Regions from separate parts of the Campylobacter sp. MG1 genome, predicted to be linked through region 1. Evidence: riboswitches for the same ligand, from Rfam matches in the RefSeq annotation. Region 1 holds a riboswitch; the other holds the start of a gene.
What was found. A riboswitch is a leader RNA that binds a small molecule or an ion and turns the genes downstream of it on or off. The one in region 1 is predicted to bind thiamine pyrophosphate.
Positions count from the first base shown of each region.

Region 2: linked by a shared signal. The riboswitch ahead of NY022_RS03175 (cytosine permease) and the one ahead of NY022_RS04000 (ABC transporter permease) in region 1 are both predicted to bind thiamine pyrophosphate.

Region 1 covers NZ_JANYME010000003.1:196,447-209,010, forward strand. The annotation lists gene NY022_RS03975 (transporter substrate-binding domain-containing protein) at 14-709, opposite strand; gene NY022_RS03980 (ABC transporter substrate-binding protein) at 719-1,420, opposite strand; gene NY022_RS03985 (ankyrin repeat domain-containing protein) at 1,704-2,168, opposite strand; gene NY022_RS03990 (catalase) at 2,170-3,597, opposite strand; gene NY022_RS03995 (YigZ family protein) at 3,687-4,286, opposite strand; TPP riboswitch at 4,337-4,436, shown strand; gene NY022_RS04000 (ABC transporter permease) at 4,424-5,158, shown strand; gene NY022_RS04005 (ABC transporter substrate-binding protein) at 5,161-6,132, shown strand; gene NY022_RS04010 (ATP-binding cassette domain-containing protein) at 6,116-6,793, shown strand; gene NY022_RS04015 (autotransporter outer membrane beta-barrel domain-containing protein) at 6,810-9,548, opposite strand; gene recG (ATP-dependent DNA helicase RecG) at 9,742-11,541, opposite strand; gene NY022_RS04025 (M16 family metallopeptidase) at 11,534-12,564, opposite strand, start outside.
Region 2 covers NZ_JANYME010000003.1:50,174-62,737, forward strand. The annotation lists gene NY022_RS03145 (flavodoxin) at 1-285, opposite strand, end outside; gene NY022_RS03150 (hypothetical protein) at 442-696, shown strand; gene thiD (bifunctional hydroxymethylpyrimidine kinase/phosphomethylpyrimidine kinase) at 802-1,563, opposite strand; gene NY022_RS03160 (hypothetical protein) at 1,532-2,086, opposite strand; gene thiE (thiamine phosphate synthase) at 2,062-2,679, opposite strand; gene thiM (hydroxyethylthiazole kinase) at 2,663-3,457, opposite strand; gene NY022_RS03175 (cytosine permease) at 3,420-4,553, opposite strand; TPP riboswitch at 4,597-4,697, opposite strand; gene NY022_RS03180 (glycosyltransferase family 25 protein) at 4,715-5,317, opposite strand; gene NY022_RS03185 (glycosyltransferase family 25 protein) at 5,301-5,435, opposite strand; gene nusB (transcription antitermination factor NusB) at 5,473-5,859, opposite strand; gene ribH (6,7-dimethyl-8-ribityllumazine synthase) at 5,849-6,319, opposite strand; gene kdsA (3-deoxy-8-phosphooctulonate synthase) at 6,322-7,206, opposite strand; gene NY022_RS03205 (DMT family transporter) at 7,203-8,144, opposite strand; gene NY022_RS03210 (lactate permease LctP family transporter) at 8,164-9,825, opposite strand; gene NY022_RS03215 (ribose-phosphate pyrophosphokinase) at 9,995-10,927, shown strand; gene NY022_RS03220 (hypothetical protein) at 10,954-11,760, opposite strand; gene NY022_RS03225 (flavodoxin domain-containing protein) at 11,918-12,409, opposite strand; gene NY022_RS03230 (hypothetical protein) at 12,554-12,564, shown strand, end outside.

The DNA.
Region 1 (12,564 bases):
TTAAAAATTTATATTACATATTATATTTATTTAATAATTTGTTATAAATACCATTTTCTTTTAGAATTCTCAAACCTTCATTAAATTTATCTCTTAATTTAATATTACCTTTAGCAAATGCAAAGCTAGTGCCACCTTTTTCTTGTATATCTTTAAATATTTCAATTTCTTTATAGGTATTTAAGTATCCTCTAGCTACTAATTTATCAACTATAACAGCATCTATTTTGCCATTTACTAATGCTAGGATTAGATTTGAAATTTCAGAATTTAAAAATGGTTTTGCCGAAGGAATTTCATTAAGCATTGCAGCTTGAATTGAACCTAATTGCACTCCTACTACTAAATTATTTAAATCTTTAATATCAGTTCTTGATTTTAATCTTAAAAAACAATTTGAACCAGTGTAATAAATATCACTAAACTCAACATTTTTTGCCCTTGCAGGAGTATTGCTAAGTCCTGAAGCTATCACATCAATTTTGCCTAATTTAACAGCACCCATTAAAGCATCAAAATCCATAGGAACAAATTCCACTTTAATATCCAACACTTTAGCTATTTCATTTACTAAATCTATATCAAAGCCAACGATTTTTTCATCTTTTATATATCCAAACGGAGCAAAACCAGGCGACATACCAACTTTAATTAAATCTTGTGCGAAAATTTGCATTACAAATGCTAGTAAAATAATTAATTTTTTCATAATTTTTCCTTACTCCATATCATATTTTTTTATTAAATTATCATAAATTCCACTATCTTTTATAATTTTAAGTGCCCTATTAAATTCATCTCTTAACTTTGTATTTCCTTTAGCAAAAGCAAAACTTAGACCATCAGTTTTTTCTTCAGTTTTCTTAAATACAACTAAATTTTTATAATTTCTTAAATATCCTTTGGCTACAGTTTTATCTACTAAAACAGAATCAATTTTGCCACCAACTAATGCTAAGATTAAATTTGAAGTATCAGCATTTAAAAATATTTTTACATCTTTAAATCTAGCTAATATATCAGCTTGAATTGAGCCTAATTGTGCTCCTATAGTAAGTCCATTAATTTCAATAATATCAGTTCTTGAAGATTGTTTTAAAAAATAATTACTACTTATGTAGTAAAAATCACTGAACTCAACACTTTTAGCTCTTTCTGGTGTATTTCTAAGCCCTGAAGCTATCATATCAATTTTTTTAAGTTTTAAACTACTTATTAAACCATCAAAATCCATAGGAACAAATTCCACTTTAATATCCAATATTTTAGCCATTTCATTTACTAAATCTATATCAAATCCATATGCTTTACCATCTTTCATATATCCAAATGGTGCATATGCTGGGTCAATTCCAACTTTAATCAAATCTTGTGCGAAAATTTGCATTACAAATGCTAATAAAATAATAAATTTTTTCATAATTTTTCCTTTAAAAACAATAAAACAAATTTATTTTCAAGCAAATAAAATAAAGCTATAAAGCCTAAAATGCTAAAAATAAAAAACTAAAAAATAAACAATAATAAAAATTTGGGAAATTAAAAAATAAGAGTAAGGGTCAATGGGCTTTAGTTAATAATACAAAAGAATTTAGATTGTTACAATTTAACATTTTATCTCCTTTAAAATTTTTTGCAAAAATATATCATAAAATAGCAAATAATATTAATTATTTATAAAAAATATTATTTGCTTTTAAATTTTATACTTTTTTGAAGAGTTTTAAGAGTTTTAACGTTAATTTTTTTAATATACTAGATTTTTGCGAAGCTAAATATTCAGCAATTTCAGTTCTTCCAAACATTAAGGCAAATGTATAAGGAGTCATTCCTAAACCATTGTTTTCATCAATATTTGCTCCATTTTCTACTAGTAGTTTTACGATATTTAAATAACCTTTAAAGCAAACTCCAGCTAGTGGAGTTTGACCTTTATCATTTTTCATATCAACACTTGCACCATTGCTAATAAGCATTTGAGCGCATTCGTAAGAGCCGTTATAACAAGCCAACATTAAAAGTGTGTTTCCACGATGGTCTTTAAAATCAACATTAAATCCTGCCTTTATCATGTTAAGGAGAGTGTTGTAATCATTATTTCTTGCAAAATCCAACGCCATTTTACATAATTCATCGTATCTTGCTAATTCGGCACTACTTAATTGCATTTTATTTTCCTAAAGCTTTTCTTACGCCATTTGCATATTCAGGGCTAATTTTTTCAAAATGTGCTAGAGCTTTTGCAATGATTTCATCTTTTACACCATCAAAACTTGCTGCTAGATTTTTATATAGTCTTTCTTTTTCATCAGCAGGTAAGATATTAAATAGATTTCTTGGTTGTGTATAAAAATCATTATCAAGCGGAGCATATCTAGCTGCACTATTACCTATTGCCAAATCAGGCTCAAGATATTTAGCATTTTCACTTGCACCATCTAAAGTATTTGGCTCATAATAAGCACCATTAGCTAAATTATCACCTATACCAAAATTCATAGCACCTGCAACATTATATGTGCTAACTTCATTTCTAGCTCTATTTACAGGTAATTGATGATAGTTTGCACCAATTCTGTATCTTTGTGCGTCAGGATAGCTAAAAATTCTAGCTTGAAGCATTTTATCAGGGCTAAAGCTTATACCTGGAACAATATTACTTGGGCTAAATGCAGCTTGCTCTACTTCATTAAAGTAATTTTGTGGATTGCGATTTAATATCATTTCTCCAACTTCAATTAATGGAACAATGCTATGAGGCCATACTTTTGTTAAATCAAATGGATTAAATCCAAGTTTTTCAACTTCGTTTTCTGCAAGGATTTGAACTTTTACACTCCAAACAGGGAAATTTCCTTTTTCAATATTCTCATATAAATCTCTTTGATGAGATTCTCTATCTTTTGCTATGATTTTTTCTGCTTCTTCATTTGTTAAGCACTTAATTCCTTGTTTGGTTTTAAAGTGAAATTTAACCCAAAATCTTTCATTTTTATCATTAATAAACGAATAAGTATGAGAACCATATCCATTCATATGACGATATGATGCAGGAATTCCTCTATCACTCATAAGAATTGTTACTTGATGTAGTGCTTCAGGAGTTAAAGTCCAAAAATCCCACGCAGCATTATTGCTTCTTAAATGAGTTCTTGGGTCTCTTTTTTGAGTATGAATAAAATCAGGGAATTTATAAGCATCTCTTAAGAAAAATGTAGGGGTATTATTACCTACTAAATCCCAAATACCTTCTTTTGTATAAAACTTAATTGCAAAACCACGAACATCTCTTTCAGCATCAGCTGCACCTGCTTCACCTGCAACTGTTGAAAAGCGTAAGAAAAGTGGAGTAACTTCACCCTTAGCAAAAACTTTTGCTTTTGTATATTTGCTAATATCTTGTGTTATTCTTAATTCTCCATAAGCTCCACTTCCTTTTGCATGAACTGCACGCTCTGGAATTCTTTCTCTATTTTGATGAGCAAGTTTTTCAATCAATTGATAATCTTGCATTAAAAGCGGTCCCATTGCACCTGCACTAAGTGAGTTTTGATTTGAACCTATTGGGTTACCAAAATCCGTTGTTAATTGTTTCATTATATCTCCTTTTAAAAATTATAATAGAATAATATTTTTAAAAGGATAATAGATAGTAAATAATAAAAATTACTATTTAAAAATTATTTCTATATTTTTACTAATTCAATTCTTAAATCTTTAATTTTAAATTCTAATAATTTTAATTCATCTTCGCTCAAATGTAATGTAAAAAACACATTATGCAAAAACTCTTTATCATAAGATATATTAAGATTATCAAGTATATAACTAAATTTATTGACCATTGCATAATCAATTTCTACTAAATAATCATCTTTTTTTATATATATAGATAAATAATTATTTTTTATAGCTTCATTTATTCCCAAATTTACACTTAAAGAATAAGCTCTAACAAGTCCACCTACTCCAAGTAAAGTTCCACCAAAATATCTAACAATATAACAAACACAATTAATAATATCAGCACCTCTTAAAACATTAAGTGCTGGTGTGCCACTACTTCCTTTAGGTTCACCATCATCACTTTGATTTTCAACAATTTGTCCAAATTCATTCAATACCCTAGAAGCATATACAACATGAACACATTTAAAATGAATTTCTCTTAATTCCTCTTGCCTAATTCTTACATTCTGATCTATACTAAACGGTTCAAAATAAGTTAAAAATTTAGAACCTTTTATTTCGTGAATTGCTGTTACATTGTTTGTTAATATTTTCATTTTAAACCCTTAAAATTGCTTTACATTATTCATTATATTATAAAATGATAATTAGTTTTTAGGGGAGCTTAATTGCTGAGAGTGGGTTTAGCCCTTACCCTTAGAACCTGATTGGATAATTCCAGCGAAGGGAAAAAATGAAAAAATATTCTAGTATAATTTTTTGGCTATGTTTTTTAATAATATGGCAAATTACTAAAGATTTTAATATACTACCTCAGTATATAATTCCGTCACCTAAAGAAATATTCTTAGCGTTTATAAAAAACTATAGTAATTTAATTTTTCATACAAAAATTACCTTAATTGAAACATTTTTAGGATTATTTTTTGGAATAATAATCGCTTGTATTTTAGCTTTTGTAATGAATAAATTTGAATTAATTTATAAGATAATATATCCATTTTTCATTGTCTTGCAAACAATTCCGACTATTGCTATAGCACCAATTTTAGTATTATGGCTAGGATATAATATGTTACCGAAAATAGTTTTAATAACTATAACAACAATATTTCCTATATTAATAAATGTATTAGATGGATTAAAAAATATTGATAAAGACTATATAACTTTATTAAAAACAATGAATGCAAATGATAGGCAAATTTTATGGCATTATAAAATTCCTTGCACACTTCCTTATTTTTTTTCAGGACTTAGAGTAAGTGTTAGTTACTCTTATATTAGTGCTGTTGTTAGTGAGTGGCTTGGTGGATTTGAAGGGCTTGGAGTATATATGATTCAATCTAAAAAATTATTTATGTATGATAATATGTTTGCTATTATTGTTTTAATTTCTACACTTAGCTTAATTAGTATAAAAATCACAAAAATTATTGAAAAATTAATATGTAAATGGAGGGAGTAAATATGAAAAAAATTTTATCGTTTTTGGTTTTAATATTATTTATTGCTTGTTCTAAAAATAATGAAAATAATTTAGAACAAGTAGATTTTATACTTGATTGGGTTCCTAATACTAATCATACAGGACTTTTTGTAGCTATAGAAAAAGGTTATTTTAAAGATGAAAATATAGAACTAAACATAAAATCATCGCCTGAAGATAGCACAAGTGATTTGATTATAAATAATAAGGCTCCTTTTGGAATTTATTATCAAGACTCTATGGCTTCAAAGCTTTCAAAAGGTGCAAATATAACAGCAGTTGCAGCAATAATAGAGCATAATACCTCAGGTTTATTATCACTAAAAGAAAATAATATTGTTTTGCCTAAAGATATGATAAACAAAAAATATGGTAGCTGGAATGACCCAGTTGAAATAGCTATGATAAAACATATTTTAAGCAAAAATAATATAAATTCAAATGATATTGTTTTTATCCCTAATGTAGATAGTAATTCAATATCAAGTCTTCAAAATAAATTATTTGACTTTTGCTGGGTATTTTATGGTTGGGATGTTGTTTTGGCAAATATAATGGGTGTTAAAACAAATTTTTATTATATGAAAGATTTTGATGAAAAACTTGATTACTATTCGCCAATAATAATAGCTAATAATGATTATTTAAAAAATAATAAAGAACAAGCAAAAAAAGTATTAAAAGCTATAAAAAAAGGCTATATTTATGCTATTAATAATCCTAAGGAATCTGCTGAAATTTTAATAAAATACGCACCCGAATTAAAAGCAAAAAAAGAATTTATACTATTATCTCAAAGTTATTTATCAAAACAATATGCAAGTAATCCTTTTAAATGGGGAGAATTTGATGCTAATAGATGGAATAAGTTTTACGAATGGTTAAATGAAACTAAAATATTACAAAATACTATTCCTTTAAATTTAGGATTTAGCAATGAATATATTAAATAAATTAATTATTCAAAATCTTAATTTTTCATATAAAGATAAAGAAATTTTAAAAAATATAAATTTAGAATTAAAAAAAGGCGAAATAGTAAGTATTTTAGGAGAAAGTGGATGTGGCAAAACAACTATGTTTAACCTAATAGCTGGAATTTTACCTAACAATAATGCAATAATAATCAACCAAGAAAATGATGAGCTTATAAAAATAGGATATATGCAACAAAAAGACTTATTATTAGAACATAAAAATATAGAAGAAAATATAATGTTGCCTATGATAATTAACAATTTTAACAAACAAGAAGCACTAAAAAGGGCTAATGAAATTTTAGCCGAATTTAATATGCTAGATTGTAAAAACAAATACCCTAAAGAGCTAAGCGGTGGGATGAAACAAAGAATAGCTTTTATTAGAACAATGGTAATTAAGGCAAGTATTTATCTACTAGATGAACCGTTTAATGCACTTGATACAATTACAAAAATTCAAATACATAAGTGGTTTAAAACTATACAAAAAAAATATAAACTAAGCACTCTAATAATCACACATGATATTGATGAAGCCTTAAATTTAAGCGATAAAATATACTTATTAAAAGATAAAAAATTAATACAAAATATAAAAACAAAGGATGAAATTTTAAATTATCTTAATGGCTAGTTAAACTAGCCATTTTTTAGAAAGAATATCTAATATTTGCATTTAATTGATAATCAATTCCTAATTTACTTCCTATTGATTTTTCAAATTCTATATTAGCTCTAATATTTTTACCAAATTCTAAATTGGTTCCTATATTAACAAAATATCTTTTATCTCTTCCATTATTAGCAATATTATCAACTTTAAAGCAATCATCAGCTACACTAAATATACTTGATTTTCTTAAATCAAACACACCACCAAATCCTGTTCTAATACTTATATTATCATTAATTTTAGCTCCTGCAAATAAAGCAAATTTACTAGCTATCATAAATTTAGAATCTGATTTTATGAAAACATTGTCATTTGATAAATTTGTAGCTGGAACATAATGACCAATTAGCTCAAAACTAGGCTCTAAATAATAATCAGTCCCAAATCTTTTACCAATTTCCGCACTTATAATAAATCCAGTTCCACTATCATTTAATTCACCTAATACCTCATCTTTAAATTTGTTTTTATAATGATGAATCTTAGCTGTAGTATCCACAAACAAACCATCATTAGATAAAAAGCTTGCATAAACACCAAAACCATATTGATTAAGGCTAGAATCAATATTACTCATATAACTATGCCCAATTTCTGCAAGAACTCCAGTATATAAATCTAACCCATTAAAATCAGTTTTTTTATCAGCACCAAAAATAAATGCATTAGCCTTTATACCAGAATTATTAGCTGTTGCTTTAGCTGTATATGCTCTACTCCAAAAACCTATTGAATTTTCATTATTTCTTAAATCACCCAAACGCTTATTAAGATTATTGTAATCTAGCACCTGAGAATAATAAATATGATTAACTAAATTTCTAGCTGAATTAATAGCATTATCATTAACAAACATTACATTTGATGAAATTTTATTTATACTAGCATTACCTAAATCAGAAACTTCTTTTTTAAGCTCTATATTATCTTTTACATCAATATCATTTTCACTTGCTTTTGTATTATTTGCATCCTTATCAAGTGAATATGTAATTACTCCATTTTCTTCATTAGATACTAAATATTCTTTAGGTAGCATAATAGCACTTATTCCTTTATAAGCTACTAAAGAATTAATAAAGCTATCTTTTTTAGCATCGCCATCACCTACTACTAATTTAGCAAGTAATAAATTCTTATCTAATAATGATTTATCAAAAGCATTATCCTTTATAACACCAACTAAACCTATAGTATTATTCATACCACTTGTGCTAACGGTTGATTGAATAGCACCATTATATGTCGCACTTGTTCCACCAAGTATGAATGTAGTGTGTTTTGCATTTAATTTATCTACTTTAAATCCACCTACTATTCTAGAACATTCAGCTCTTAAATTTTTAATATTTTTAAGACCACCTGTTAATGTAGAACATTTAACAAATAATTCTTTTTCTCCGTTATCACCATCTATGTTTTGATTAAGTATAGAATAACTTATAGTTCCAAGTTCTTTTGCTTTAATAGTCCCTTCGCCTACTTTTGTATTTGTCTTATCATCTATTGTGCTAGTTACCCTATTAAAATTAATAGCATTTTTTGCCTCATACACAATTCCATTTTCTGAATAAATTGTAGAATCACTTAAATTTAAATTATCAGCTAAAGCACCTTTTTTAAATGTAGTATTATTTGCATTTATATCTCCTCTATGATTTGTAACACTATCACTAGCTATTACCTTGTCTAATGTAACTGCTCTTTTATCATCATCGGTGTAAGGTTTAGAAGGTTTAGAAGAGCCATTAACTAATCTTTCAATTTCAGAATTAATTATATTTACTGCACCCTCACTAGCAATTTGACCTTTTAAATTAGAGTTAAAAATATTTAAATTACCTAATGTTGTTATTGAATTTTTAATCCCTCCAGCTATTGCTTTATCTAATGGAATTTGAGTTAAATTTACATTATCTAATACTAATGTTCCTTTACCATTACTTAAATATCCACCTATATAGGCATTTTCTATATTTGTAATTTCATTAGCTAAAACATTTACATTACCACTAATAGCAAAATTTTTAGCATTATTTAAAGTATTTGTACGAATATCACCTTTAATGTATAAATTTTCTTTATCTTCTGCATAAAAACTATTAGCATCACTAGATTTTGCATTAAATGTATTATCTTCTCCAAAAATAGCTAATTTATTATCATTAATATTACCCTTTATTATACTATTACCATATATTCCAGTACTTCCTGAACTATATAAAGCATAACCTTTATCATTTTTATTCTCTATATTTACATCATTAAGATACAAAATACCACCAAGATTTTGAATAGACCTGTCGTTATTTGTAACAATTTTTGAACCTAATAATTCTACACGAGGTGCTGTTTTTAAATCATTATCCATAAATGTTCTACCAATACTTAAAGCTATTGAATTATTTGTATCAAAAATAGAACCATTATCTTTAAAATAAGATACGAATATGTTATTATTGTCCTTATGCGTAATAACCTTAACGGTATTTTTAAATGTAAATTTAGCATCATCACTTGATTTTACTTCAGCTGATCCTATAAGCTGTATCAAAGATTTAATCTCATAATTTTCATTAGCTGTAATAGAACTCTCACCAAGTATAAGAACTGGTTTTGCTTCATCTAATTTTTGATTTTCAAAACCACCTGTAGCTACATAAGGAGCTGCACTAAGAGAACTTACTAAACTAAAAAGGGCAATCCCCCCCCCCAATTAATGAATTTTTATTCATCATCTTCCTTTTTAAAAAATTTATTTTTAAATTTATAAGTTGTATAGTAAATTTGCAATCTAATGAAAGGGGTATATTAATACCCCCCCCAGTAAGAATAATCCAATGACTATAACAAACTGTTTTAAGAATAATTTAAAAATAGGCAAAAATTATATTTAAAAAAAATAAAATTTAATTTAAATTATTAATATAGTTTTTAGCTTTGTTTAATATATCAAAATCAGCACTTTCATCAAAATACTTAAAGCTAATTCCGTGCTGAACATCTCCATCTATTAAATCCCCGCTTTTGCGGTTTTCTAAGTCAATTTCGGCTATTTTAAATCCATCTAAGGTATTAGCAAATTTAATCAATCTATCACTAAATTCAAACTTACTAAGCAAATAACAATAGCTCTTAACCCCATTTCTTCCTACTCTTCCACGAAGTTGATGAAGTGTAGATAAGCCGTATCGCTCTGGTGCAACGATTACAATTATGCTTAATCTTGGCAGTGAAATTCCAACTTCTACGATAGTAGTGCTTAATAATACATTTCCATTTTCAGCAAATTGCAATAATATATTATCCTTTTCTTTATCCTTGCCGTGCGTATAATAAACTTTATCAAAATTCTTCTCATAAAAGCTAATAACACTCTCAAGTGGTTTATAAGATGAGCTTTTACTCTCTTCTATTAAAGGATAAACTATTATTGCTTGATGGTTTTGTTTATTTTCGCTTTTTATGTGATTAAATAATTCATTGCTATTTGCTATTGTGATTAGTTTTGTTTCTATTTCTTTTTTAAATGGTAGTTCTTTTATGAAAGAATAGCTGTAAATATCACTATGAATTAATGCGGTTGTTCTTGGTATTGGTGTAGCTGAAAACTCTATATAATGCGGATTTTCTTTATCATTTGTAGCTAAATCTTTAAGCTTCATTCTTTGCTTAGCCCCAAATCTTTGTTGCTCATCAACCATAACTAAAGTAGCATCGTCTAAACTAGCCCATAAAAGTGCGTGAGTGCCTATTACAAAATTTGCTTCTTTTAATTCATCTTGCATTAATTTAGTCTTGCTTGATACAAAATGCAATATCTTTAAAAACCCTGGCAAAAGTCTTTTAGCTTCATTATAAAGTTGTTGGGCTAAAACACTTGTTGGTGCCATTAAAACCACTTTTTTAGGATAACACATAAGCGCTGCTGCAAAAATCACTAAGCTTTTTCCACAACCAACATCTCCCATTACTATTCTAATTTTATGATGAATACTTTCAAGGTCATTTTTAATATCATTTATCGCATTTATCTGGTCGTTTGTCGGCTTAAAAGGTAGAGATTTTAGCCATTTGTTTATATCAAAAGTTTTAATTTTTTTATATAAAGTATCGTTTTTATAAGTTTCGTTAAGTCTTTTTATATGATGATAAATCTCAACGAATTTTAAGCATTCGTTTAATTCTTTTGAATTAAGCAATTTCATTGCTTCTTGGCTATTTTCTTTCATAATTAATAGCAATTTTATATGCTCATCTAATAAATTAAATTCTTTTAAAGCTTCGTAAGTTAAATATTTATTTTTTATCTTACAAATCTCTTTATCACTTACACCTTTTATCAAATAATTAGCAGTGATTTCTCCACTATCTTTAATGATTTTTGGATTAATAAATTGCAAAAGCCCTGCAAAATCGCCTAATTTCCCATAAATAATCAGCTCTTTATTTATAGCAAAAAGTGCATTATGAAAAGGTCTTAGATTAAATATAGTAATAGTGCATTCACACTCCCAATTATATGAATACGCAATTATACTAAGCCTTTTGCCTGGTAGTTGTTTTTTAGATTTTATTATAACTTTTGTGCAATTTAGCTCGTTTAATACAGGCTCATTATTTAATCTTAAATCATCAAATTTTTTAGGCATTAAAAGAGCTAATTCAACTATATCTTTACAAGATAATTTTTCTAAATCCTTATTCATTATTACCTATTACATAAAAACTAAGCTCGGTAATACTTTTTTGATTTTTTAAAAAATCATTACAAGTTTTAAGCTCTAAATCTTTAATTATCTTTGTAATTTCTCTTAATTCGCCTTGTTTTAAATCACTAAAACACTCGCTACTTGCAATGCTATGACGATTTTGAGTGGTTGAGTATTTTAAAATCTCACTACCTACTAAAAAATCTTTAGCCTTTTTAAACTCATCTTCGCTTATTCCAAATTCTACTAATCTTTTGAACTCTTCTTGAACTATTTTTATAGCTTCTTTTTTGCTTTCATTTTTTGTTTGTAAATAGCCTGAAATAAGATAATTTTTCTTAAACGCTACTAAAAACGCAAAAGCCGAATAAGCTAAGCCCCTTTTTACTCTGATTTCTTCGGTAATTCTTGAGCCAAATCCACCGCCTAAAACATAAATAGCAAGACTTATAATAGCTCTTTCATAAATGCTTTTAATCTCTACGCTGCTTATAAACCTAACAAAAGCTTGTGATATTTCTTTGCTTTCTTCTTTATAAAAACTCTCATTTATTTTTAATTTTTCATAAGAACTTTGCTTATTGTTTAAAAGTTTTTTAACTTTACTAATATCATCTAAATTTGCACTAATTACTATCTTATTTGCTTGATTTTTAAGGTTTAAAATATAATTTTTAAATTCTTTTTCATCTAAAGCTTCAAAATCGCCAAATTTATCATTTTTAAAATCATTTTTAAAATAATTCTCATATAATTTCATCTTTGCTAAATTATCGTAATCTTGAATATGGATTAAAAAATAATTTTTTATTTTGTTTTTGATTAATTCAAAATTAGTAATTTCGGTATTTAAAAGCATATTATTAAAAGCATTTAAGCAATTATCAAGCTCTTTTTTAAGACAAACTATATCAAATGTAAAATCAAAATAATTAGCACTAGCACTAATATTAATTGCACTTTGCTCTAATTTTATATAAAACTCATCATCTAAACTCTCATTGTAAAAAAACTCAGCTG
Region 2 (12,564 bases), 150 kb from region 1:
ATAATTAGGATAACCTAAATAAATTTCATCATATTTTAAAATATCGCTAGGAATATTAAGTATTTTAGGTCTAACATTTAAATACAAATCTTTTTTTGCCTCATCTATGCAAACATTATAATTGTTAGAATAAGGATTTTCTTGTTCAATCTTAAATAAATCAGCACAAATAATGCTTGCAATAATTTTTGCTACTTTTTCGGTATTTCCGATTTCAATATTTATTAAAGAACCACTAAAATAATTTTCCCCTGCTCTAGAATAAAACGCTATTAATTTTGACATAAAAAACCTCCGAAAATATTATAATTAAATTTATGATTACTTGTTATTATAAAATATTATTTAAATTAATTTGAAAATAAAATTCAAATATAAGGAAAACAAATTAGTAATAAAAAAGTATTTTAAAAACTTACTATTACAAAAACCATAAATTTATTGTTAAAAATAGAAGATGGTAAAGATTTTTGTATGCGTATTTTTAGTACTATTTTTAAAAATTCTTATGATATATATTATAATCTAAGTATAATGAAATTGGTAAAAGAATTCATAATAGACCAAAACCAAAAACTAAGAACTTACAATAGAATATTTTCAAAAGTTAAAATAAACTACCTAATTAAGCATTATAATATTAATGACGCTAAAATAACCTATGACACAATATTAATGGGAAAAATTATTAAATAATACAAGATGAAAATAAAAAATAAATATTTTTAAAAAATATCTATATCTTTTATTAAGGATTACTTATTTTAAAAAATAATCCCTAATTATAAATAATAATTAAATTTAAATAAAATTATGATTTAATAATTTAACGCTAGAATTAAAACTAAAACTATTTTTTAAAGCATTACTTACATAATCTTTTGCATTTTTACAAGCTGTTTTAATATCTTCGTTTAAAGCTAAATTACAAGCAATTGCAGAGCTTAGAGTGCAACCCGTGCCGTGAGTTACAATATTTTTTATTTTTTCGCCTTTAAAAATCGTAATTTCACCATTTTCGCTTAAAAAATCACTTGCTTTTAAGTGTCCACCTTTTAACAAAACCTTACAATTTAGAGTTTTTTCTAGACTTTTTGCTGCATTTATTGCATCTTTTTCATTTGTGATTTTTTCGCCCAATAAAACTTCAGCTTCATATAAATTTGGAGTAATCAAATAAACATTTTTTGCAAAATCTTTTATAGCATTAATCGCCCTTTCATCAAGCAATCTTGCACCACTTGTAGATACCATTACTGGATCTAATACGATTTTACTATATCCATTTAGAGTATTTTTAACACAATTTATAATTTCTTCATCATAAAGCATTCCGATTTTTATAAAATCTATTTCACATTCATCAAAACAAGCTTTTATTTGAGCTTTTATAAAATCTGCATCAACCCTTAAAACGCCAAAAACTCCGCTAGTATTTTGAGCAGTTAGAGCTGTAATTACACTCATTGCATACATTTTATGAGCTTGAATTGTCTTTATATCAGCTTGCAACCCAGCCCCACCAGATGGGTCACTTCCAGCTATACTTAATATCTTTTTCATTTAATTCTCCTATGTTTTTAATATTTATTGTTGCATTTTCGCAATTGATTCCAACGCTAAAAATGTCGTTTTTATTAGCTAAATCAATTATTTTAAAGCTATCATCAATTAAAATAAATTTATTAGTATTTAGCTTATTCATACAAGTTTTTAAAGCTATTTGAGTAGTTTTTAAATATTTTCTTTCATCTTGAATGAAAACAAATTCATCTAAAATATCAAATCTTTTTAAAACAAGTTTTGCAAATGGACTAGCTGTATAAATACACTTTTTATAAGCTCTAAATTTTGCTAAAAACTCATTTACACCTATACATAAATTAGCTTCTTTGCTATAAAAATCAATGCAAGTTTTAATGATTTTTTTACTTAATTTAGTTTTGTTTAATTCATCAATTTTTTTAAGCCCATCATAAAAACTTAAATCATCTAAATTATATCCATTAGCTAATTCTTGCCAAAAGCCAACGCTATCAATGATTACGCCATCAAGGTCAATTATAAAAGAGAAATCTTTTTCCATAATTTTTCGCAATTTGCTTTATAATTTTGATTTTCATAAATCGCACTTATACAAGCTATATTTTTTATTTTAAATTCTTTTAAATTGTCTATATTTTGATAATTTAATCCTCCTATTGCAACTTTAGGCATGTTTATTTCTTGCACTATTTTTATTAGGTCATTTTTGCTTAGCATTTTTGCATCTTTTTTAGTATTGCTCTCATAAATTGCTCCAATGCCTAGATAATTCGCTCCTAATTTTAAGCCTTTTAACGCTTCTTCATAATTACTTGCACTTATTCCTAAAAACATATTTTTTGGTATTTTTAGATTTTTGTTTATATCGCTTTGTCCTAGATGAATACCATCAGCATTTAGCTTAATTGCAAGGTCTAAATCATCGTTTATTATTAAAGCTACTTTTTTTATTTCACAAAGATTTTTTAATTTTAAAAGTGTATTAAGGCTATAATTATTCGCTTTATTTCTTACTTGAAAGCAAGTTACATGATTTGCAAATAAAATCTCACAAATATCTAATAATTCATCTTCTTTAGTGTATATATCATCACTAATTGCATAAAATCTTAAAATTTCATCTAAGTTTTTCAATTTTTATCCTTTCTTTTATGGTAATTCCATCAATTTTGCTTAACTCATCAATTAAGTGCATTTTAAACGACATAGTGCCATTTGCTTTAGTTTCGGCTATTTCAGCACTTATGTTAAATGCACTTATGCCTGTGATTACGGCATTTAATTTATCATCATTTGCCCCTACAAAAACGGCTAAGATATTGCCTAGCATACAACCTGCACCTGTGATTTTTGTCTGCATTGCCGAACCATTGCTTAGCATAAAAACATTTGTTTCATTGATGATAAAATCATTTTTACCTGTGATTACCAAAATAGTTTTATGTTTTTTAGCAAAATCAATGTATTTTTCTAAATCATTTTGATTTATTTCATCACTACTATCACAGCCACTTGTATTTAATGTCTTATTTACTAGATAATTTATCTCGCTTGCATTGCCTTTAATTACACAAAACTTTATATTTTGTATTAAATATTTACATAAATTATTTCTTGCATTACTAACTCCTGCTGCAACGGGGTCAAAAACAATAGGAATATTTAATTCATTTGCCTTTAAGGCTGCGTTTTTATGGGCTTTTATTAGATTGTCGTTTAACTGCCCGATATTTAGCAAAACCGCATTACTAATTGTAACAATTTCGCCAACTTCTTCATAAAAATCTCCCATAATAGGTGAGCCACCAACAGCTAAAATAGCGTTAGCTGAGTCATTTATCGTTACATAATTTGTAATACTTTCTACTAAAGTTTTATGATTTCTTGTTTTTTGCATAATGTTTTGATACATATTCTCCTCCTAAGGTTAAAATTAAAATGATTAAAAAAGTTAAAATTGATGCTAAAAAATCAAAATAAATCAGTATTTGATAAATTAAAAATCCAATAAACCAAATTAAAAAATTTAATTTAGCTGAATTTTTTAGTTTAAAACAATATACACATACCATAACCGATGCCATAGGTAAAAATACTGAACTTAATGTATATAAAAAATTTTCATATAAAGAAAAAGGTATAAAAATAGCTATTAATAAAGCAATAAATATTATTAATAAAATTGTAATTTTATTACCAAATTTATTATTTATATTTTTAATACTTTCATTAGCTGAAAAAATGTCTAAATATGTTGTTGTTATTGTTGAAAAAATAATCAAAAATATTATTAACATTGATAATTTTAAAGTGATTAAAAAACTAGAAAGGTCGTTATAGTATTTCATAGTTAAATATCCAATTATATACATAAGTGAACTTCCTAGAAAATACGCGACTGAAGCTACTAAACTATCTTTTATTGGATTTTTAAAATATTTTGTATAATCACCAACTAATGCAAGCCAAGAAATTGGCATAGCAATACTTAGTTCAATAGCATTTATCAAGTTTATTTTATTAACTTCTATTTGGTTTAAATTAAGATTAATTAAGTTATAAAAAATATAAATTACTATCAAAAAAAGTATGCAAACTATAAAATTATTTATTAACATTAATAAATTTTGTTTTAAGAATAGCCATATTATTAAAAGTGATGATAATAAAATTGCTACTAAGTTAAAATTTGTATTTGGATATAGTCCATTTAGTAGTATTGCTGCACTCATAATCATAACTGCACTCCAGCAAATTAAAGCTAGAAAATTGCAAAATGAAAAGAATATTTTGCCATTTTGTGAGTAAAAATATTTAAGACTACCCATAGCATTGCATTTTAGTTTAGTGCTAATATACATCATAGCAAAAAATAAAATTCCACCTAAAAAATGTCCAAAAAATATAGCAAATAAAGAATCACTTAAAATAAGACCTGAAAATAAACTACCGGCTTCAATTTCAGCTAGCGAAATACTAGCTCCAAGCCACAAGAAAAAATTACCCATACAACTCTCCATAAAATCAATTTATGGGAATGCTAAGAAAGGATTAGAAAATTTTGCATCTCCCTACGCTGGCATTACCCAAACAGGTTCAAAGGGTCAAGACTATTACGCCTACTCTCAGCTTTCGCTCCCCTAAAAATTGTGATTTTAAATTTAAAAGATTAATATTTATAAAATAATCTAAAAAATAAAGTACGGATAAAAATTAAAGATTTAAAAATTTCTCTTGTGATTTTTTTAACTACAAGAACATTATAATCCTTATGTAAAATCGTACTTTCGCTATAATTTTCACTCACTAATAATGGCTGATAAAGTATAGTTAAAACACCGTGTAAACCGAAAGTATCCATATAATCATCTACAGGATAAACCCAATATCTAGCATATTTTATAAATTTCTTAGCAGCATTAGGTTTTAATAAATATGCTTGGGCTCCACTTAATTTTTTATATGTTTTATAAAAATTATTATTAATTTTATATATTTTTTTATCAAATAATTTATATAATCTTACATAATCATATTTTGAATTTAAAATTAAATTTAATGTATTTTCATTAAATTCATCACTGAATTTTAAATCATCTTCTAATACAATAATAGGCTCATTTTCTTCTATACATTTTTGCCATAACAAAAAATGTGATGCAAAGCATGCTCTTTCACAATCAGTTAATGCTCTACCTAAAATATAAGTAAATAAAGAGTTTTCGTAGTATTTTTTAAATTTTACAAACTCGTTATTACCCCCCCCGACCATCAATGGCATTAAAAAATATGAATTTATCTTTCATATTTTGTGGTAATTTTTCTATCTCTTTATTCATTTTTTCAAATCTATCTACGGAAGTTTTTAAATTTATAACATAAATATTCATAAAAATCCTTAACAAATTTTAGTCAAGTTTAACTTGACTAATTTCTAACTTTATCTAATACACCATTAATAAGCTTAGGTGCATTATCACTTGCATATTCTTTAGCTAGTTCAATAGCTTCATTTATAACAACAGCTTTATCTGTTTTTGTAAAAAGCAATTCATAAACACCAAGTCTTAAAATAGCTTTTTCCATACCACCTAAATTACTAACTTCATTGCTTTCTAAAATACCTTTTAAACACTCATCTATTTTTAATAGATTTGCTTGAACGCCGTTAAATAATTCTAAAGCCCATTCACGAATAGCATTTCTTATTTTATGCTCTTCTAAATAATCATTTACATGCTCACTATTTTGAACATAATCAAATGAATACAATAAACTTACAACCGTTTTTCTAGCTTGATGTCTAGTTGCCATTTTGAACTCTTTGTAAATTTAGCATTTCAATAGTAGTTACCATAGCTTCATAACCTTTATTGCCACTTTTAATTCCTGCTCTATCCATAGCTTGCTCTGTAGTGTTTGTTGTAAGAACACCAAAACTAATTGGAGTATCATTTGCTAAAGTTATAGCTGCAACACCCTTAGTGCATTCTGCTGATACATAATCAAAATGTGGGGTATCTCCACGAATAACAGCACCTAAAACCACTATTCCATCATAATTTTTCTTCACTGCTTGTTTTAAAGCATAAGGTAATTCAAAAGCACCAGGAACTAAAATTAAATCTAAATTCTTTTCATTTCCACCAAAACGAACAAAAGCATCTTTAGCACCTTCAACTAATTTATCAGTTATAAAACTATTAAATCTAGCGTTTATTATGGCAAATTTCTCATTACCATTTAATTTTAATTGTCCTTCAATAATATTCATACTTATTCCTTATTTAATATTTTCAATAATAAATTAATTTTCTCTTCTAATTTGCTAGTAGCTACCATATTAGGTCCATCGCATAAAGCTTCACACGGATTAAAATGTGTTTCAAAGAAAAATCCATCAACACCAACTCCAGCAGCAGCTCTTGCTAAAGGCAATACAAAAGAACTATCTCCACCACTCTTACCACCTGCTGCTCCAGGCATTTGAACGCTATGTGTAGCATCAAATATAACAGGTGCGAAATTTCTCATAATTTTAAGAGATCTCATATCAACAACTAAATTCCCATATCCAAGACTAGTTCCACGCTCAACCGCTAAAACACCGGCTTCTCTTGCCATTTGATGAGCTTTTGAAAAATCTTCATCTTTTAAATCTTTAAATGATAATTCTCCAATATCAGAGCAAGCAAAAAAACTTTCATCATTAGTTTTATAATCATACCCTCTAGTCTGTGCTACTTTTGCTACGCTATATTTCATATCACTTGGATTTAAAAATTGACCTTTTTTAATATTTATAATAGCTTTAGTCTTAGCGGCTGCAACTAATAAATCAGTTTGTCTGCATAAAAAAGCTGGAATTTGAAGAGTATCAACAACTTGAGCTGCAATTTCAGCTTGATAACTCTCGTGAATATCTGTAATTATTTTATATCCAAATTTAGATTTTATATCAGCTAAAATCTGCAAACCTTTTTCAAGTCCAGGTCCTCTAAAACTATCTAAACTTGTGCGATTTGCTTTATCAAAACTTGATTTAAAATAAAAATCAATTTGTGGATGTTTTGCAATTTTTTCCAATCTTTTTGCAACTTCTGTAACAATTTCAGGACTTTCTATAACGCAAGGTCCTGCAAATAATATAATTTTTCTCATTTTTTATTATCCTTACTTAAACTTATTCCTATACCACCTATTAAAACGCAGATTATACCTGTTAAAACTACAAAACTTGGTAAATCATCACCCAAAAACAATCCTAAAAAAAGCGTAAAAACAACATCAAGATAACTTACACCTGCTACAACTCCAGCTTTTTTCGTTGCTTTATAAGCCTTTGTAACTTGCATTTGATAAAAACACGATAAAGCTCCTATAGCTATTATTAAAAACCAAGTAAAAAATCCACTAGGCACTACAAAATGTGAAAAAAGATAATCATATTTATTTAAATTTTCAGCACTTAAAAAATTAGCGCAAAACATTGATAAAGTTGGTAAAATTACTCCCATTGCAAAAAAACTAAGCGCTATTATTTCAACATTGTAAAATTTACCCAATTCTCTAGCACTAGTAAGTGCTAGTGCTGCACAAAATCCACTTGCTATACCTAGTAATGAATTTTTTAAATCAAAACCAGTATGTAAATGTTCTGGTGCAAATGGTTGAACTATTAATAAAACTCCAGTAAATGCTAAAATTAAGCAAAAAATACCTTTTAAACTTATTTTTTCATGCAAAAATAAAAATGCTATTAATGTTACAAATAATGGATTTGTTTTTTGAAATGCAAATGCTCCACCAAGAGATATATTAGATACATTATAAAAAAATGCATATAGGGATATAGTACCTGCAAATCCCCTAAAAGCAAGTAATAAAAATTTACCACCATGTTTTTTATAAGGAATTTTATAAATCAAATAAGATATAAAAATCAAACTTATAAAATTTCTAAAAAACATTACCTCTACACTAGGAAGCTCATCAGAAAGTAGTTTTGCACAGCACCCCATGAGTGCAAATGCAAAACTAGCAATAACCATAAAATAAATTCCTAAATTTTTCCTAATTAAGTATCTTAATTTATCCATTTAGGAATGCTACTATAAATTACTTAACAGGAATACTAGGTGGTATAATTCCAGGCATAAAATATGCAATTACACTTACCCAAATTCCAATTATAATAATCATAGCTATTGAATATTTAATTGTATATTTAAATAATTCACTCTCGCGTCCTACAAGGCCAACAGCAGCACAAGCAACTGCAATACTTTGTGGAGATATCATTTTACCAACAACACCACCTGCACTATTTGCAGCTAAGAATAATGTGTCATGAAATCCTAATTGATGAGCTGTAACTTGTTGTAAAGAACCAAATAAAAGGTTTGCACTTGTATCAGAACCTGTTAAGAACACTCCAATCCAACCTATAATAGGAGAGAAGAATGTAAATGCTCCACCAGTTTGTGATAATGCAATTCCTAATGTTCCACTAGCTCCACTGTAATCAGTAATTTTTGCAAAACCAACAACTAAACCAATAGTTAAAATAGGAAACGCCATTTCTCTTAAAGTATCATTAAAGCATACTTTAGCATCACTAGCTTTTACTTTTAAAATATATATACTTGCAATCGCAGCAAATAAAATAGCTGTTCCTGGAGTATTAATTAAAGAAATTCCTAATCCTAATGGTTGAGTTCCTGCTTTTCCTCCTTCTACAAGTGATGGTTTAATAACTGCTAAATCACCTAAACTAGCAAATGATAATTTAAGATTTGTAAATGCTAAAGCTGCGTCAGTTCCAAATAATGATTTAAACCAAGGTTGAGTCCAAACAACAACAAAAACGATTAATAATAAGAAAGGTGACCAAGCATAAATAATTTCTCCAATGCCTAAAGTTTTTACATCACTAAAATCTTTTTTATCATCAAATCTTACAATATTTTTAATCTTAAATGTTTTTGCAGCAACAGCAGTAGCTACCAAAGAAACAATAGCTGAAATAATATCAGGTAATTCAGCACCTAAGAAGTTTGCTGATAAAAATTGTGCTATAGCAAAAGAAATAGATGCAACAAATACAATAGGGAAAGTTTCTTTAATACCTTTTATACCATCCATCAAAAATACTATAAAAAATGGAATACAAAAACTAAACGGAGGTAAAATTCTACCAACCATAGCAGCAACTTCATGTTGTTCTACCCCAACAGCTTGTGCCATAGCAATAATTGGAATACCAATAGCACCAAATGCAACAGGAGCTGTGTTTGCTATCATACAATATCCAGCTGCTTGTAGTGGTCTAAGACCTAAACCAACGAGTAAAGCAGCAGTAATTGCAACAGGGCCACCAAATCCAATAGCACCTTCTAAGAATGCTCCAAAACAAAATCCAATGATGATTACTTGAATACGATGATCAGGCGTAATTGTCATAATACTTTGTTTAATTACTTCAAATTGACCTGATTTAATTGAAAGCTTATAAAGAAAAATAGCTGCTATTATAATCCAAGCAATAGGCCAAATACCAGTAGTAAAACCTACTATAATACTAGCAAATGCAGCATTTAACGGCATTTTATAAGCAAAAACTGCAACGAGAATGGCTGTAACAACGGTTAAAAAACCTGCCACATAACCTTTTGTCTTAAAAACCACTAGGCAAAGAAAAAAGCAAAGTATAGGTAAAAACGCTACTAATGCACTTAACCAAATGTTGCCAAGTGGGTTAAAATTAGGTGTAAATTCCATAATTTTCCTTTCATAATAATTTGAGTTTTTTAGATTAATACAAAAAAAATAACACTTAATACAATATGTGTAATAAAATGTTATATTTGTAACTTATTGTAACAAATTGTTATATAAGATTTCTTGTGTATAATTAAGATTTAGAACTTTAATTAAGAAAGGTTTTGTTATGAGAGGTTATACCGTTTTTTCAGGTTCAGCAAATATTAACTTTGCTCAAAAGGTTGCCCAAAGGCTTGATTGTAATTTAAGTGATGCTGGAGTTAAGCGTTTTAGTGATGGAGAAATTAGTGTTCAAATTGGAGAAAGTGTGCGTGGTAAAGATGTATTTATTATCCAAAGCACTTGCGCACCAGCAAATGATAATTTAATGGAATTATTAATATTAACTGACGCATTAAAAAGAAGTTCAGCTAATTCAATCACTGCTGTAATTCCTTATTTTGGATATGCTAGACAAGATAGAAAAGCAGCTCCTAGAGTTCCAATTAGTGCAAAATTAGTAGCTGATTTAATGCAAACTGCAGGAATTAGCCGTGTAGCTACTATTGATTTACACGCTGGTCAAATTCAAGGATTTTTTAATATCCCTGTTGATAACTTATACGGAAGTATTATTTTTAACGAACATTTAAAACAAAGAGATTTAAGTAATGCTGTAGTTGCTAGTCCTGATACAGGTGGAATTGTTCGTGCTAGAAGTGTTGCTAAGGCATTAAATTTAGATTTAGTTATAGTTGATAAACGCCGTGAAAAAGCTAATGAAAGTGAAGTTATGAATATCATAGGTGATGTTGATGGAAAAGATGTAATTATAGTTGATGATATGATTGATACTGCAGGAACTATTATTAAGGCTGCTGATGCATTCAAAAATAGAGGTGCAAAAAATGTTATAGCATGTTGCACCCATCCAGTTTTAAGTGGAAGTGCATATGAAAAAATAGAAAATGGTGCTTTAGATGAGTTAATAGTAACCGATACTATACCGCTTACAAAAGAATGCAAAAAAATAACAGTTTTAAGTGTGGCTCCTATTTTTGGTGAAGTTATTCGCCGTGTTTATCATAATGAAAGTGTTAATGGACTATTTAATAACTAAATTTTTAAAATTCCTAATTTTATTAATTAGGAATTATTTTTTAAACTTATAACTAAATAATCCAAATCATCTTCGCTCAATTTATTTGTATTAATAATAAAATTAATATATTTAGTTTGAATATAAATTCCTTGATAATCTATATATTTTATTTTCTTATACTTGACTTTAAATAAGAAAAATCCATATTCAAATTCTAAAAAATCATCATAAAAATTAATTTTGATTAAATTAAATTTTAGCTCAAAAACTAGCGTAATTATAGGATTTAAAATAATTAAAAAATACATTATAATAATTTCATCACTATATTTAAACGCTGCAATTATAAAAATAAACCAAATTAATAAAATCAAAAAATATTTATTAAAAGTCTTCAGCCTTATGCTATGTTTAAGTAATGGTAATTCATAATCATCAGGGTATTTACCTTTAATATTTAGCATATAAAATATACTCGCAAAAAATATAAAAAATGGGAAAATATATTTTAAATCTTCATAATTATCTCTTACTTTGTATCGCTCATAAATAAAGCCATTTGATTCTAATTGCCTTATTTCTGGATAAAATATGCTAGGAACATAGTAAATAGCTACTTTTTGCCCTATGAGATTTTTTGCATAACTTTTATCTTCTCTTGCTATGAAAGTTTTGTGATTTTTATTATTATCAATCATTTTATAATGCCATATTATGTAATCAGTTCTACTTCTAAATATTTTCTTATAAACTATCTTTTCTATATCATACAATACACCTTCAGCCTTTTTAAGTTCATTAAGATTTTTTGTATGATCGCTTATATATTCTAAACTATATAAAACTATCACAATAAAAGTTACAAAAACAAAAAACGCTGAAACTAATTGAAATAAAAATAATAAAAAATTACCTTTTTTATCATAACAAAGTCTAAAAATAAATATTAAATATAAGTGTTTAAAAAATGCCAACATTACTAATTTAGGAAGCTTGGCTTCCTTAAAATTATAAATATTTTTTAATATTTTCAACCCAAGCATTAATTCTTGCTTCGTTTTTATCCCCATCAGCTTTATCAAGGCAAAGTCCTCTTAAAGCTTTTCCAAATTGTAATCTTGAGAATGTGTAGTTATAATCACTTGAGCAAACTTCGCCTATAAATCTTGCTCCACTAAAAGCTAATTTATCATAAAAATCAGCTACACCAGAGCAAAAACTATCAGGATGTCTTTCTTGTCCGCCAACACCTACGATAGCTACATTTTTATCGCTAAAATCAATAGTATTTAATAATTTTACTTTACTTCCCCAATCATCAGCCAAAGCACCAAAAAAATAGCTTGAACTCATTAAGATTAAAGTTTTATATTCTGATAATGCGTTTATTTCAACATCTTTAATATTTATAACATCAGCACCAATTTTTGCTGCAATTTGCTCTGCAAAAGCTTTAGTAGTACCACCTTTTGTAGCATAAAAAATACCAACTTTTTTCATAACTTCTCCTTAAAATTAAAATGTAGTTTCATTGTAGCCTAAATAAGATAATTTTTGTTTTAAATATTTTAAAATTATTTTAAGCTACTTTTAAGATTGGGGGGGGGGTATTATATGGCTTTAATTTTTTATTAAGGAGTGTAAATGGATACGAA